DNA from 3 places in the Subdoligranulum variabile genome. Region 1 is predicted to be linked to each of the others. Evidence: predicted binding sites of a transcription regulator. Region 1 holds the regulator's gene; each other region holds the start of a gene.
What was found. Region 1 encodes HrcA, which represses chaperone genes, less so after heat shock. Its sites were predicted from a motif close to TGTTAGCACTCNNNNNNNNNGAGTGCTAACA; they were not measured.

Region 1 (4,161 bases):
TAGAACAGGCTGACCCGCAGCAGCAGGAAAAATGCTTTTTTTACGCGGTCCCGTTTGCCGGCACCATAATTGTAGCTGATGATAGGCTGTGCTCCCTGGCCCAGACCCTGCAGCGGCAGCATGGCGAACTGCATGACGCTGGACAGGATCGTCATGGCGCCTACGGCCAGATCGCCGCCGTATTGCAGCAAAGAAGAGTTGAACGCTACTGAGATCACACTCTCGCTGGCCTGCATGATAAAGGTGGCGGCGCCAAGTGCCACACAGGGCAGCAGTACGGCAGGGGAGAGGCGGATGGTCTCTTTGCGCAGCCGCAGGAAGGTGCGCTTGCCGAAAAGAAAGGCCAGTACCCAGATACAGGAAAGGGCCTGTGACAAGATGGTGGCCAGGGCTGCACCCCGCACCCCCAGGCCGAACCAGAAGATAAAAATGGGATCCAGAATGATGTTGGCTACGGCACCAATAAGCACCGACAGCATGCCCTCCTTGGCAAAGCCCTGGGCGGTGATGAAGGCATTCATGCCCAGCGTCATCTGCACAAAGATGGTGCCCACCGCATAGATATCCATGTAGGCCACCGCGTAGTCTATGGTGTTGGCGCTGGCGCCAAAGGCCAGCAGAAAGGCCCGGTCCCCCAAAAACAGAATCACCGTCAGCACGACCGAGACTACGATCTGCAGGGCGAAGCAGTTGCCCAGGATCACCTCGGCCTTTTCTTTGTTGCCCTGACCCATGGCAATGGTGGCACGGGGGGCGCCGCCATTGCCCACCAAGGCAGCGAAAGCGGAGACAATCATGATCAGCGGCAGGCAGACCCCCACGCCGGTCAGAGCCAGGGCGCCGGTCTCTGGGATGTGGCCGATGTAGATGCGGTCCACGATGTTGTACAGCATGTTGATGAGCTGCGCGGCCACGGTGGGAAGTGCCAGCCGAAGCAGAAGACTGCCAAGAGGGTCGGTGGCGAGGAACGCTTTGTCGTCGGAATGGGTTTGCATCGCAATGGTCCCTTCTTTACATTATAATAAGGTTATAAAGTAGTATAAATCCGGCGCAGGAAGGTGTCAAGGCAGGTCGAAGCCGGGATTGTGTCGAAACTGTTAAACTTGCAAAAAGTTTTGCCAAACCCCTTGACAGAGAAAAAAAGGAGGGTATAATAAATTTAGCACTCAGAGATAAGGAGTGCTAAAACGAATCAAAGGGAAGCACAAAGGAGATGAGCGACATGGCGATGGACGCGCGCAAGCAGCGGATCCTGGAAGCTATTGTTGCCCTGTACGCCAGTGACGGTGAGCCGGTGGGTTCCGGTCTGCTGGCCAACTACTTTGATATGGCGTTGTCCAGCGCCACCCTGCGCAATGAGATGGCGGCGCTGACCAAGCTGGGGCTGCTGGAACAGCCACACACCAGTGCCGGGCGGGTGCCCAGCGCTCAAGGGTATCGTTACTACCTGGATCACCTGATCGACGCTCCGGGCAGCATCCAGCTGCCGGAGGAGGATCGCGAACACATCGACGACCTCTTCGCGGGCATGGATGTGGAGCCCGAAAAACTGGCCCCCGCGGCGGCACGCAGTCTGGCTGATCTGACCGAATGTGCAGCAGCCGTCACCACGCCTCAGGCACCGGACCTTTGCATCGCTCACTTTGAGGTCGTGCAGGTCGGCCGCTATTCGGCAGCGGTGCTGGCCGTCACCAGTGCAGGCGGCGTCCGCACCCGGGTGGCCCGGGTGGACACCGGCCTGACGCGGGACGATGCCGCCAACCTGGCCCAGCTGCTCAACCGGGGACTGACCTTTGTGGCGCCCCAGGATCTGAGCCCGATGCTGACGGCCAGCATGGTGCTGGCAGCAGGGGAGCGGCTGGCACCGGTGGTGCTGGCTGCTCAGGCACTGGTCACCACCGGCCCGCAGGCCTGCCTGCAGGGCGCCCAGTACCTGGCCAAGATGCCCGACGTGCGCGAGAATCTCGGCACGCTGCTGGAGATCTTTTCCGACAACGAGGCAGCCACCGAGCTGCTTCGCCCCGACGGCGGCAAGATCACGGCCACACTGGGCAGTGATCTGGATCCTGCCATGCCGGGGGCCTGCATCGTCAGCAAGCGGTATCTGGCCGGCGGCGGTCTGACCGGTTCGGTGGCGCTGATCGGTTCCACACGGATGGAATACCGGCGGCTGCTGCCGATTCTGGATTATTTCTCCGTCAAGCTGGGACAGAGCATGGCCGGGCAGGGCCAATAAACAGATAAGGAGGACCCGCAATGAGCCACGAGACAGAAAAAGAAAAGAACACGGCGACACAGCCTGAACAGGCTGCCGAGGCCCCCGAGACCGAAGCCAAGGGACAGACCGCAGAAGCGGCTCCCAAGGCGGAAAAGGCCGAAAAGAAAGAAAAGCATCACCACGCGGAAGCGGCGCTGCAGGCCAAACTGGAAGCCAGTGAGAAGAAAAACGCCGAGCTGAAAGATCAGCTGCTGCGCACCGCGGCCGAGTATGATAACTACCGCAAGCGCTCCCAGCGCGAGGCGGACCAGAAATTCAACGACGGCATTTCCCACGCCGTCACCCAGATCCTGGGCATCCTGGATACCCTGGACATGGCCGCCAATGCCGCCTGCAGTGACGAGAACTACAAGAAGGGCGTCATGATGACGCTGGACAAAGCTGCGAAAGCGCTGGAAAATCTCCACATCACCGAGATTGAAGCGCTTTCCAAGCCCTTTGATCCCAACTTCATGAACGCTGTGCAGCAGGTCCCGCCCGCTGAAGGGCAGGAGAGCGGCACCGTGGTTCAGGTGTTCCAGAAGGGCTACAAGATCGGCGACAAGATCATCCGTCATGCAACGGTGGTCGTCGCGGAATAACGCATGAATCGGGCATCGCCCGTTTCAGATAAATAGACATTCACCACATTCAAAGTTCTTTTGAAGGGAGTTTTATAGTATGAGCAAAATCATTGGTATTGACCTTGGCACCACCAACAGCTGTGTTGCCGTTATGGAGGGCGGCGAGCCCGTCGTTATCGCCAACGCCGAGGGCGCGCGCACCACGCCTTCTGTCGTCGGTTTCACCAAGACCGGCGAGCGCCTGGTAGGCCAGGTCGCAAAGCGTCAGGCGATCACCAACCCCGAAAATACCATTTCTTCCATCAAGCGTAAGATGGGTACTGCCGAGAAGGTTCATGCCGGCGGCAAGGATTACACCCCTGAAGAGATCAGCGCCATGATCCTTTCCAAGCTGAAGGCGGATGCCGAAGCTTACCTGGGCGAGCCCGTTACCGAGGCCGTCATCACGGTGCCTGCCTACTTCAACGACAGCCAGCGTCAGGCCACCAAGAACGCCGGCACCATTGCAGGCCTGAACGTCAAGCGTATCATCAACGAGCCCACGGCCGCTTCTCTGGCCTACGGCATCGATAAGGAAGCCGATCAGAAGATCATGGTCTACGACCTGGGCGGCGGCACCTTCGATGTCTCCATCATCGAGATGGGCGACGGCGTTACCGAAGTTCTGGCCACCAACGGTGATACCCACCTGGGCGGCGATGACTTCGACCAGCGCATCATTGACTGGATGGCCGAGGACTTCAAGCGCGAGAACAACATCGACCTGCGTCAGGACAAGATGGCTGCCCAGCGTCTGAAGGAAGCAGCCGAGAAGGCGAAGATCGAGCTGTCCAGCGCCACTTCCACCAACATCAACCTGCCCTTCATCACTGCCGACGCCAACGGCCCCAAGCATCTGGATATGACGCTCACCCGCGCCAAGTTCAATGAGCTGACCGCTGACCTGGTGGACCGCACCATGACCCCTGTCCGCAAGGCTCTGGCCGATGCTGGTCTGAAGGCTTCCGATCTGGCCAAGGTGCTGATGGTCGGTGGTTCCACCCGTATCCCCGCCGTCTACGACGCCGTCAAGAAGGAACTGAACTGCGAGCCGTTCAAGGGCATCAACCCCGATGAATGCGTCGCCGTCGGTGCCGCCATTCAGGGCGGTGTCCTGCAGGGCGATGTCAAGGGCCTGCTGCTCCTGGATGTTACCCCGCTGAGCCTGGGCATTGAGACTCTGGGCGGTGTCTGCACCAAGATCATCGACCGTAACACCACCATCCCCACCAAGAAGAGCCAGATCTTCTCCACCGCTGCGGATAACCAGCCCAGCGTTGA
Region 2 (4,161 bases), 610 kb from region 1:
AAAATGGATTAGTACATGCCACCCATGTCACCGCCAGCAGGGGCTGCCGGAGCCGGCGGTTCCGGCAGATCAGCAACCAGGCTTTCGGTGGTCAAAACCATCGCAGCAACGCTGGAAGCGTTCTCCAAAGCGGAACGGGTGACCTTGGTAGGATCGACGATACCAGCCTCGATCATATCCTCTACATACTCTTCCTTCTGAGCGTCAAAGCCATAGTTGGCCTTGTTGGCTTTCAGAATGTTGTTGATGATGACGCTGCCTTCCAGACCGGCGTTGGCTGCAATCTGACGCAGAGGCGCTTCCAGCGCTTTGCGGACGATCTTGGCGCCAGTGCGCTCGTCACCTTCCAGAGTATCGACGAGTTTGTCGACTGCAGGAATCGCGTTGATGGTAGCGGTGCCGCCGCCAGCAACGATGCCCTCTTCAACGGCCGCCTTGGTAGCGTTCAATGCATCCTCGATACGGAGCTTCTTATCCTTCATCTCGACCTCGGTGGCGGCACCGACCTTGATGACGGCAACACCGCCGGCCATCTTGGCCAGGCGCTCCTGCAGCTTCTCACGGTCGAAATCGGAGGTCGCAGTAGAAATCTGGTTGCGGATCTGGGCAACACGATCAGCAATGGCATTCTTATCGCCGTTGCCGCCCACAATGGTGGTGTTCTCCTTGGTCACCTTGACCTGACGGGCGGTGCCCAGCAACTGCATGGTAGCATCTTTGAGCTCGTAGCCCAGGTCGCTGCTGATCACGGTGCCACCGGTCAGGATAGCGATATCCTGCAGCATTTCCTTGCGACGATCGCCGAAGCCGGGGGCCTTGACGGCAACCACATTCAGGCCACCACGCAGGCGGTTGATGATCAGGTTGGACAGAGCATCGCCTTCGACATCCTCTGCGATGATCAGCAGCTTACGGCCAGACTGGATGACCTGCTCCAGCAGAGGAACAATATCCTGGAAGACGCTGATCTTTTTGTCAGTAATCAGGACAGAGCAATCTTCGTAGACGGTCTCCATCTTCTCGGTATCGGTGACCATGTAGGGAGTCACATAGCCACGGTCAAACTGCATACCTTCCACAACCTCGGTGTAGGTCTCGGCAGTAGTCTTGTTTTCCTCAATGGTGATAACACCGTCCGCGGTAACCTTTTCCATCGCGTCGGCAATCAACTGGCCGATCTCGGCATCACCAGCAGAAACGGTACCAACACGGGCGATATCCTTGCTGCCGTTAACCTTCTGGCTGTTGGCTTTGACGGCCTCAACAGCAGCGGAAACCGCCTTCTGCATGCCACGCTTGATGTCCATAGGATTGGCACCAGCAGTAACATTCTTCATACCTTCGTTGACCAAAGCCTGCGCCAGTACGGTAGCGGTCGTGGTGCCGTCGCCAGCAGCGTCGTTGGTCTTGGTGGCAACTTCACGAACGAGCTGCGCGCCCATATTCTCGAAAGCATCTTTCAGCTCAATTTCCTTGGCAATGGTCACGCCATCATTGGTGATAAGCGGGCTGCCGAACTTCTTGGCCAGCACCACATTTCGACCCTTGGGGCCCAGCGTAACCTTGACAGTATCAGCCAGCTGATCAATACCGGCGCACAGCGCCTTGCGGGCTTCTGCGCCCTGCTTAATCTGTTTAGCCATAAAGCATTTCTCCTTTGTATTTCAGAAAAGCGTTAAAATCAGGAAAATTATTCCACCACGGCGAGAATGTCGCTCTGGCGGACGATGGTGCACTCTTCACCGTCAACCTTGACTTCGGTACCAGAATACTTGCTGGTCAGCACTTTGTCGCCGACCTTGACAATCATCTGGACTTCCTTGCCGTCAACCATGCCACCGGGGCCAACAGCCAAAACTTCGGCAACCTGCGGCTTTTCCTTGGCGGAACCGGACAGGATCAAACCACCCTTGGTGGTTTCTTCTTCTTCGACCAGCTTGATCACAACGCGGTCTGCAAGAGGTTTGATTTTCATAATGAAAGATCCTCCCTATTAAAAGATTTCTCTTTGTAGATTTTGTTTAGCACTCAGTTCTCTTGAGTGCTAAACATATAATAACCACTTTCCCACAAAAAATCAAGGGGTTTGGATATAAAATTTTTATGAACAATTGAAATTTTGGAACAAGGCGGAAAGAAAGACGAGAAGGTGTTTTAGCTCTCGCGCTACGTTGAGTAGTCTGGGGCACTGCATTTGCAATTCCTCAAAAAGACAAAAAATCGCCGCAGCGCATCAAAACGCTGCGGCGATTTTAATCTGGAGCTAGTAGTCGGACTTGAACCGACGACCTGCTGATTACGAATCAGCTGCTCTACCAACTGAGCCATACTAGCACGCAGAAGCAACACTACCATTATACAGATTTTAACGAGCAAGTCAAGCCCTAGCGGTAAAAAAGTATAGTGTTGCCTGCATTTCTTAACAACTTACTTTCAATAGCTGCGCACATCCGTGGAGTCGAACCACAGCGGAGTCGGCCGGAAGGAACAAACAATCCCCGCGGAAAAATGGAATTGCCTCCGCGCTCTCAGGGAAAGCAACGCCACAGCCATCCACGCACAGTAAAACCTGGAAAGAGTTTTCCCCTGCGGAGACAGCGGCCATCTGACGGATGCGTTTGGTATTGATCAGCATCCGTTCCACCATGAAGTATTTACACCGGCACAGCAATTCGCTGGCACAACCAGGCGTATATTTCAAAACTCTCATCGGCTGACGAGGATTCTCACCGCTATCCAGGCGCGCCACATCCAGAGCACGGTCGATATGAAGCGTGCGGGGCTTTCCGTTCTTATCAACCCGTCCGTAATCGTACATACGATAGGTCAGATTGGAACTTTCCTGTATTTCCGCAATCAGCGCTCCTGCTCCTATAGCATGGACTGTGCCGGCCTGGATGTAAAACACGTCATCTTTGCGAATACGCACACGCCGCAGATAGTTTTCTACCGTGCCGTTTTCAAGACTTTTACGAAGCGTTTCCCGATCAATCGGGTGATTGAATCCATAAACAAGCTCGGCGTCGTCTGCTGCATCCAGGACGTACCACATCTCACTTTTGCCAGACTGGCCATGTTCATGCTCCATGGCGTATTCATCGCTGGGGTGCACCTGTACAGAAAGATCTCTTTTGGCATCGATGAATTTGATCAGAACCGGCAATTCTCCATCACGGGTGCGGGGATGCGTCCCAAGATACTCCGGATGGCCGCAAAGGACTTGCCGCAGTGTCTGTCCTGTGAAAGGCCCACTGGCCACCGTGCTGAGGCCATCTGGGTGGGTGGAGCACTCCCACGTTTCCGCCAGCGGACGCAGGTCGATTCCTTTTGAGAAGTCGTCGTTCAGGCGGTTCCCGCCCCAGAGATAGTCTTTGCCTACCGGGCAAAGCAAAAACGGCTCATTTTTCGAGAGGGAATTTTTGTTTGTCATGCACACTGATCTCCTTGCCCAACTGGACCTCGATCAACTTGAGTTCGGTGTCTGCAATAATGGTATGGCGGCAGCCTGCCTGCATGGTAACCACATCGCCTGCCTGCACAGGCTGCTCCATACCGTCTACAATGGTCCGCCCTGTACCGGAAATCACCGTCCATACCTCATCACGCCGGTTGTGGCTGTGATAATTCATGCTGTGGCCCGGATTCAGGGTCACTTTGATGGTCATGCTCTCGTCTTCCACGTCCAACACACGAAAACTGCCCCAGGATTTTTCGGCAAACATAATCTGCTGGTCAATGGCATCCACGTAGGGTTTGATATAACTGGACTGTTCTTTATCTGAAACCAGGATACCTTCCGGACTGGCAGAAACCACCACGTCCTTCAGGCCCATGCAGAGAACCGGCACATCCAGCTCATTAAGCACATGAACATTTTCGCAGGTATCGTTCAGAATGGCCTTGCCGATGCTGGCATCTTCCATGGCTTCGGTCAGTGTGTTCCAGGTTCCCATATCTTTCCACTGTCCCGCAAAGCGCATCACCTGAATGTTGGGTTCTTTCTCGACCACAGCATAGTCAAAGCTGATCTTCTGCAGGGTTTCGTATTTAGCAAAGAGATCTTGGTAATCGGTAAAATCAATCAGTTGGTGCGCACGCTCCAAAACATACTGCAGCCTGTACGCAAAGACACCGCCATTCCACAGGGCCCCCTGCGCAATG
Region 3 (4,161 bases), 1.3 Mb from region 1:
CCCGGCCGAACTCCGGCGTTTCAAAAATATCGATGCGCTGGTAGTCGCTCTGCTTGGAGTAGAGCTGCCGGTCCACCCGGATGCTGTGCTTCACGTCGGGGGTGTGAAATTCCGAAAACCACATTTCCATGAAAGAGCCCTCCTTTTATGCCAGCACGTTGAGGCGCAGGATGTCGGGGTCTTCCGGTCCCGTCATGCTGCAGCCCTTGGCTTTGGCGTATTCGATGTAGTCGAGGATCTCGCCGGTGATCCGCTCGCCGGGCGCCAGGATGGGAATGCCCGGGGGATAGCACATGACGAACTCACTGCACACCCGGCCCTCGGTCTCCCGCAGGGGCAGGCTGACCTTGTCGGCGTAGAAGGCCTGCTGGGGACTGGCCACCACCTCGGGGTCGATGTATTCCTGGTTCAGCAATCCGGTGCCGTCGGTGTGGTAGCGGCGCTTGATCTCCGCCAGAGCGCTGACCAGCCGCTCCAGTTCCTGGGGCCGGTCCCCCATGGACAGGTAGGCCAGGATGTTGCCGATGTCGCCGAACTCGATCTGGATGTCGTACTCGTCCCGCAGGATGTCGTAGACCTCGATGCCCGCCAGACCGATGTCCCGGGTGTGGATGCTCAGCTTGGTGGTGTCGAAGTCAAAGATGGAATCCCCGTTGCACAGCTCCTTGCCGAAGGCGTAGTACCCGCCGATGGCGTTGATCTCCTCCCGGGCATACTCGGCCATGTCGGCCACCTGGTGGAAGACCTGGCGGCCCCGCAGGGCCAGGTTTCTCCGGGAAATATCCAGGCTGGACATGAGCAGGTAGCTGCCCGAGGTGGTCTGGGTCAGGTTGATGATCTGCCGCACGTAGCCCGCGTGGACATTGGGGCCGCAGAGCAGCAGGCTGGACTGGGTCAGGCTGCCGCCGCTCTTGTGCATGGACACGGCGGCCATATCGGCCCCCGCCGCCATGGCGGAGACAGGCAGCCCGCCGCCGAAATAGAAGTGGGTGCCGTGGGCTTCATCGGCCAGGCAGAGCATGCCGGCGTCGTGGGCCATCCGCACGATGGCCCGCAGATCGCTGCAGATGCCGTAGTAGGTGGGGTTGTTCACCAGCACCGCCACGGCGTTGGGATGCTCGGCGATGGCCTTGGCCACCTGTTCCCGGCGCATGCCCAAGGAGATGCCCAGACGCTGGTCCACCTCGGGGTTGACGTAGACCGGCACGGCACCGCAGAGCACCAGGGCGTTCAGCACGCTGCGGTGGACGTTGCGGGGCAGGATGATCTCATCCCCCCGCTTGCAGGCGGTGAGCACCATGCTCTGCACCGAGCTGGTGGTGCCCCCCACCATCAGGAAGGCGTGGGCTGCGCCGAAGGCATCGGCGGCCAACTCCTCGGCCTCCCGGATGACCGACACCGGATGGCAGAGATTGTCCAGGGGTTTCATGCTGTTCACGTCCACCCCCACGCACTGCTGGCCCAGAAAGGCCGTCAGTTCGGGGTTGCCCCGGCCGCGCTTGTGGCCCGGCACATCGAAAGGCACCACCCGCATGCGGCGGAAATTTTCCAGCGCCTCGTGGATCGGCGCGCGGCGCTGGTCCAGACGGGTGCGGTTGGGATTCCCGTTCATTGTTTTCCTCCGTCCCGTGGTTCCCGACAAAAGAAAAAAACGCAGGCCCGCACCCCATACCGGGATACAGACTTGCGTTGTGGTTCGACCGTTTTCGCCGCAAAGCGCCCCGTCCCCGGGCAGAGCGGGGGCAAGGCGAAGGCATGTTTCGGGCGTATCGTGTCCAGAGTCTATATAGCAATTCTACTTTTACTACTCTTATTGACCGTTTCACAAGTCTGCGTGAGGGCACGCAATTTCTGGTTATCAAAGGAACCAACTTATAAAATTTGAGCTTTTAACTCAATCAATAAGGCAACCCAAGTTGCCGATCGGCAGTGGACCCGGCTGTCCGTATGGCCTTAGCCCCTGATGGGCGGTCCTGGTAAATTGCTTTGAAAAACTCCTGCACGATTCGTCTTTCAAAATCGTGGTTATCGTATCATATTGACGGAAAAATGTCAATGAAAAATTTTCCATACAAAGAAAGGGGCCATCCCTTTCGGGACGGCCCCCTTCCTGGAGGTGAATATTACAGAATCTCGATCTGCGTGGGCTGCTTCTCGGGCAGTTTCTTCGCTTCCGCCTTGGGCAGATTCAGCTTCAGGATGCCATCCTCAAAGCTGGCCTTCACATCCTCGGGCTTCATCTCGTCGCCCACATAGAAGCTCCGGGCGCAGGAACCGGTGTACCGCTCCTGACGGATGTAATGGCCTTCCTCATCCTTCTCGTCATGGTCGGCGCTGCGGTTCGCCGTGATGGTCAGGTAGCCGTTCTGCAGATCCAGCTTCACGTCTTCCTTCTTGAAGCCCGGCAGATCCACGAAAACGTCATAGCCGTTTTCGGTCTCCCGCACATCGGTCTTCATCACATTGGCACTCCGTTTGCCAAAAGCGCGGCGAGGATCAGCCGCCGCCATCATACGGTCAAAATCGCGATCCCAATCATTCTGGAACCAATCATCCAGCAAAGCATCATGGAACATATAAGGCACCATCATCATAAGTCATTCCTCCAATTCTCATCGGCTGCCGGTTGTTTTCCCGGCGTCGGACTTTTGATTCGGCCTTTCCGTGGTTTGAGGAGCTCTGCTTTCGCATCGCCCCTTGTTCCCTTGGAACGCCTTTAGTATAGCACCGTGAATTAGCACTGTCAAGCATAGAGTGCTAATGTTTACATTTCATGCAACGATTGTTCACAAAATATGCGATTTTTCCCCGGGGCTGTACAAACGCCCCGTTCTTTTGTATGATAGAAGCACCGCAAACAGATAAAGAAGGTAAGAAACGATGGTATACCAACTGCTTTTCAGCCCCACCGGCGGCACCCGGGCCGTGGCGGACGCCCTCGCCGACGGCCCGGTCATTGACCTGACCGACCGGAATTTTGATTTTTCCGCCGTCACTCTCACCGCCGGGGATGTGGCCCTCATCGCCGTACCCTCCTACGGCGGGCGGGTGCCGGTGCCCGCCGCGGAGCGGCTTAACAAGGTCCGCGGAAACGGCGCCCGGGCGGTGCTGGTCTGCGTCTACGGCAACCGCGCCTACGAGGACACCCTGGTGGAGCTGGCTGACCTGGCGAGCGCCGCCGGATTCCGGGTGGTGGCCGGCGTGGCGGCGCTGGCGGAGCACTCCATTGCCCGGCAGTACGCCGCCGGGCGCCCCAACGAGGCCGACAAGGCCGTGCTGCGGGGTTTCCGGACGCAAATCCAGGCCAAGCTGGACGCCGGGGAGGATACCGCCCCCGCCCTGCCCGGCAACCGGCCCTACAAGCCGGGGATGGCCCGGGCCATGGTGCCCCGCACCTCCAAGCGGTGCATCGACTGCGGCCGCTGTGCCGCCGCCTGCCCCACGGGAGCCATCGATGCCGCCGACCCGCGGCAGACCGACCCGGCCCGCTGCATCGGCTGCATGCGGTGTGTCCGCCTCTGCCCGGTGGAGGCCCGCCGCCCCGACGCCGACGCGCTGGCCGCCCTGGAGCAGCACCTGGCACCGCTCTGTGCCGGGCGCAAGGAGAACGAACTGTTCCTGTAAAAAACCGCGCAAAAAGGGAGCGCCCCGCGGGGCGCTCCCTTTTTGTATGGCTGCGGGGAGGGCTTACTCCACCCGCAGCAGATCCTGGCCGGGCTTCACTTCGCCCTGGGCCAGCGTCTTGACGGCCGCATAGCGGTCGGTGTTGCAGACGATCAGGGGGGTGGTGACCATGTAGCCCGCCGCCTTGATAGCGTCGATGTCGAAGCTGATGAGCAGATCGCCCTTCTTGACCTTCTGGCCGTTCTGCACATGGGCGGTGAAGTGCTCGCCGTTCAGCTTGACGGTGTCGATGCCGATGTGCAGCAGCAGCTCGGCGCCGCCCTCGGTGACCAGGCCGATGGCATGGTGGGTATCAAACAGGTTGTCCACGGTGGCATCCGCCGGGGCGTAGAGCTTGCCCTCGGTGGGCTCCACGGCCACGCCGTCGCCCAGGACGCCGGAGGCAAAAGCCTCATCCTGCACGTCGGCCATAGCCACCACGGTGCCGGCCAGATGCGCGCCGAAGGTCTCCGCCGGGACAGCCTCCTTGGGAGCCTC

Region 2: NQ490_RS15160 (co-chaperone GroES) is a predicted target of HrcA. The motif match lies at 2,020-2,050, and genes of this name have one in related genera.
Region 3: NQ490_RS06320 (Hsp20/alpha crystallin family protein) is a predicted target of HrcA. The motif match lies at 2,733-2,763, and genes of this name have one in related genera.

The regions. Positions count from the first base shown of each region.
Region 1 is NZ_CP102293.1:2,593,447-2,597,607, forward strand. Features, by position in the region: gene NQ490_RS12155 (MATE family efflux transporter) at 1-995, opposite strand, end outside; gene hrcA (heat-inducible transcriptional repressor HrcA) at 1,223-2,236, shown strand; gene NQ490_RS12165 (nucleotide exchange factor GrpE) at 2,257-2,859, shown strand; gene dnaK (molecular chaperone DnaK) at 2,939-4,161, shown strand, end outside.
Region 2 is NZ_CP102293.1:3,205,597-3,209,757, forward strand. Features, by position in the region: gene groL (chaperonin GroEL) at 9-1,643, opposite strand; gene NQ490_RS15160 (co-chaperone GroES) at 1,691-1,975, opposite strand; tRNA gene NQ490_RS15165 (tRNA-Thr) at 2,259-2,334, opposite strand; gene NQ490_RS15170 (type I phosphomannose isomerase catalytic subunit) at 2,420-3,430, opposite strand; gene NQ490_RS15175 (sugar phosphate nucleotidyltransferase) at 3,399-4,161, opposite strand, start outside.
Region 3 is NZ_CP102293.1:1,290,919-1,295,079, forward strand. Features, by position in the region: gene speE (polyamine aminopropyltransferase) at 1-130, opposite strand, end outside; gene NQ490_RS06315 (aminotransferase class I/II-fold pyridoxal phosphate-dependent enzyme) at 146-1,612, opposite strand; gene NQ490_RS06320 (Hsp20/alpha crystallin family protein) at 2,124-2,591, opposite strand; gene NQ490_RS06325 (4Fe-4S binding protein) at 2,881-3,624, shown strand; gene NQ490_RS06330 (PTS transporter subunit IIABC) at 3,688-4,161, opposite strand, start outside.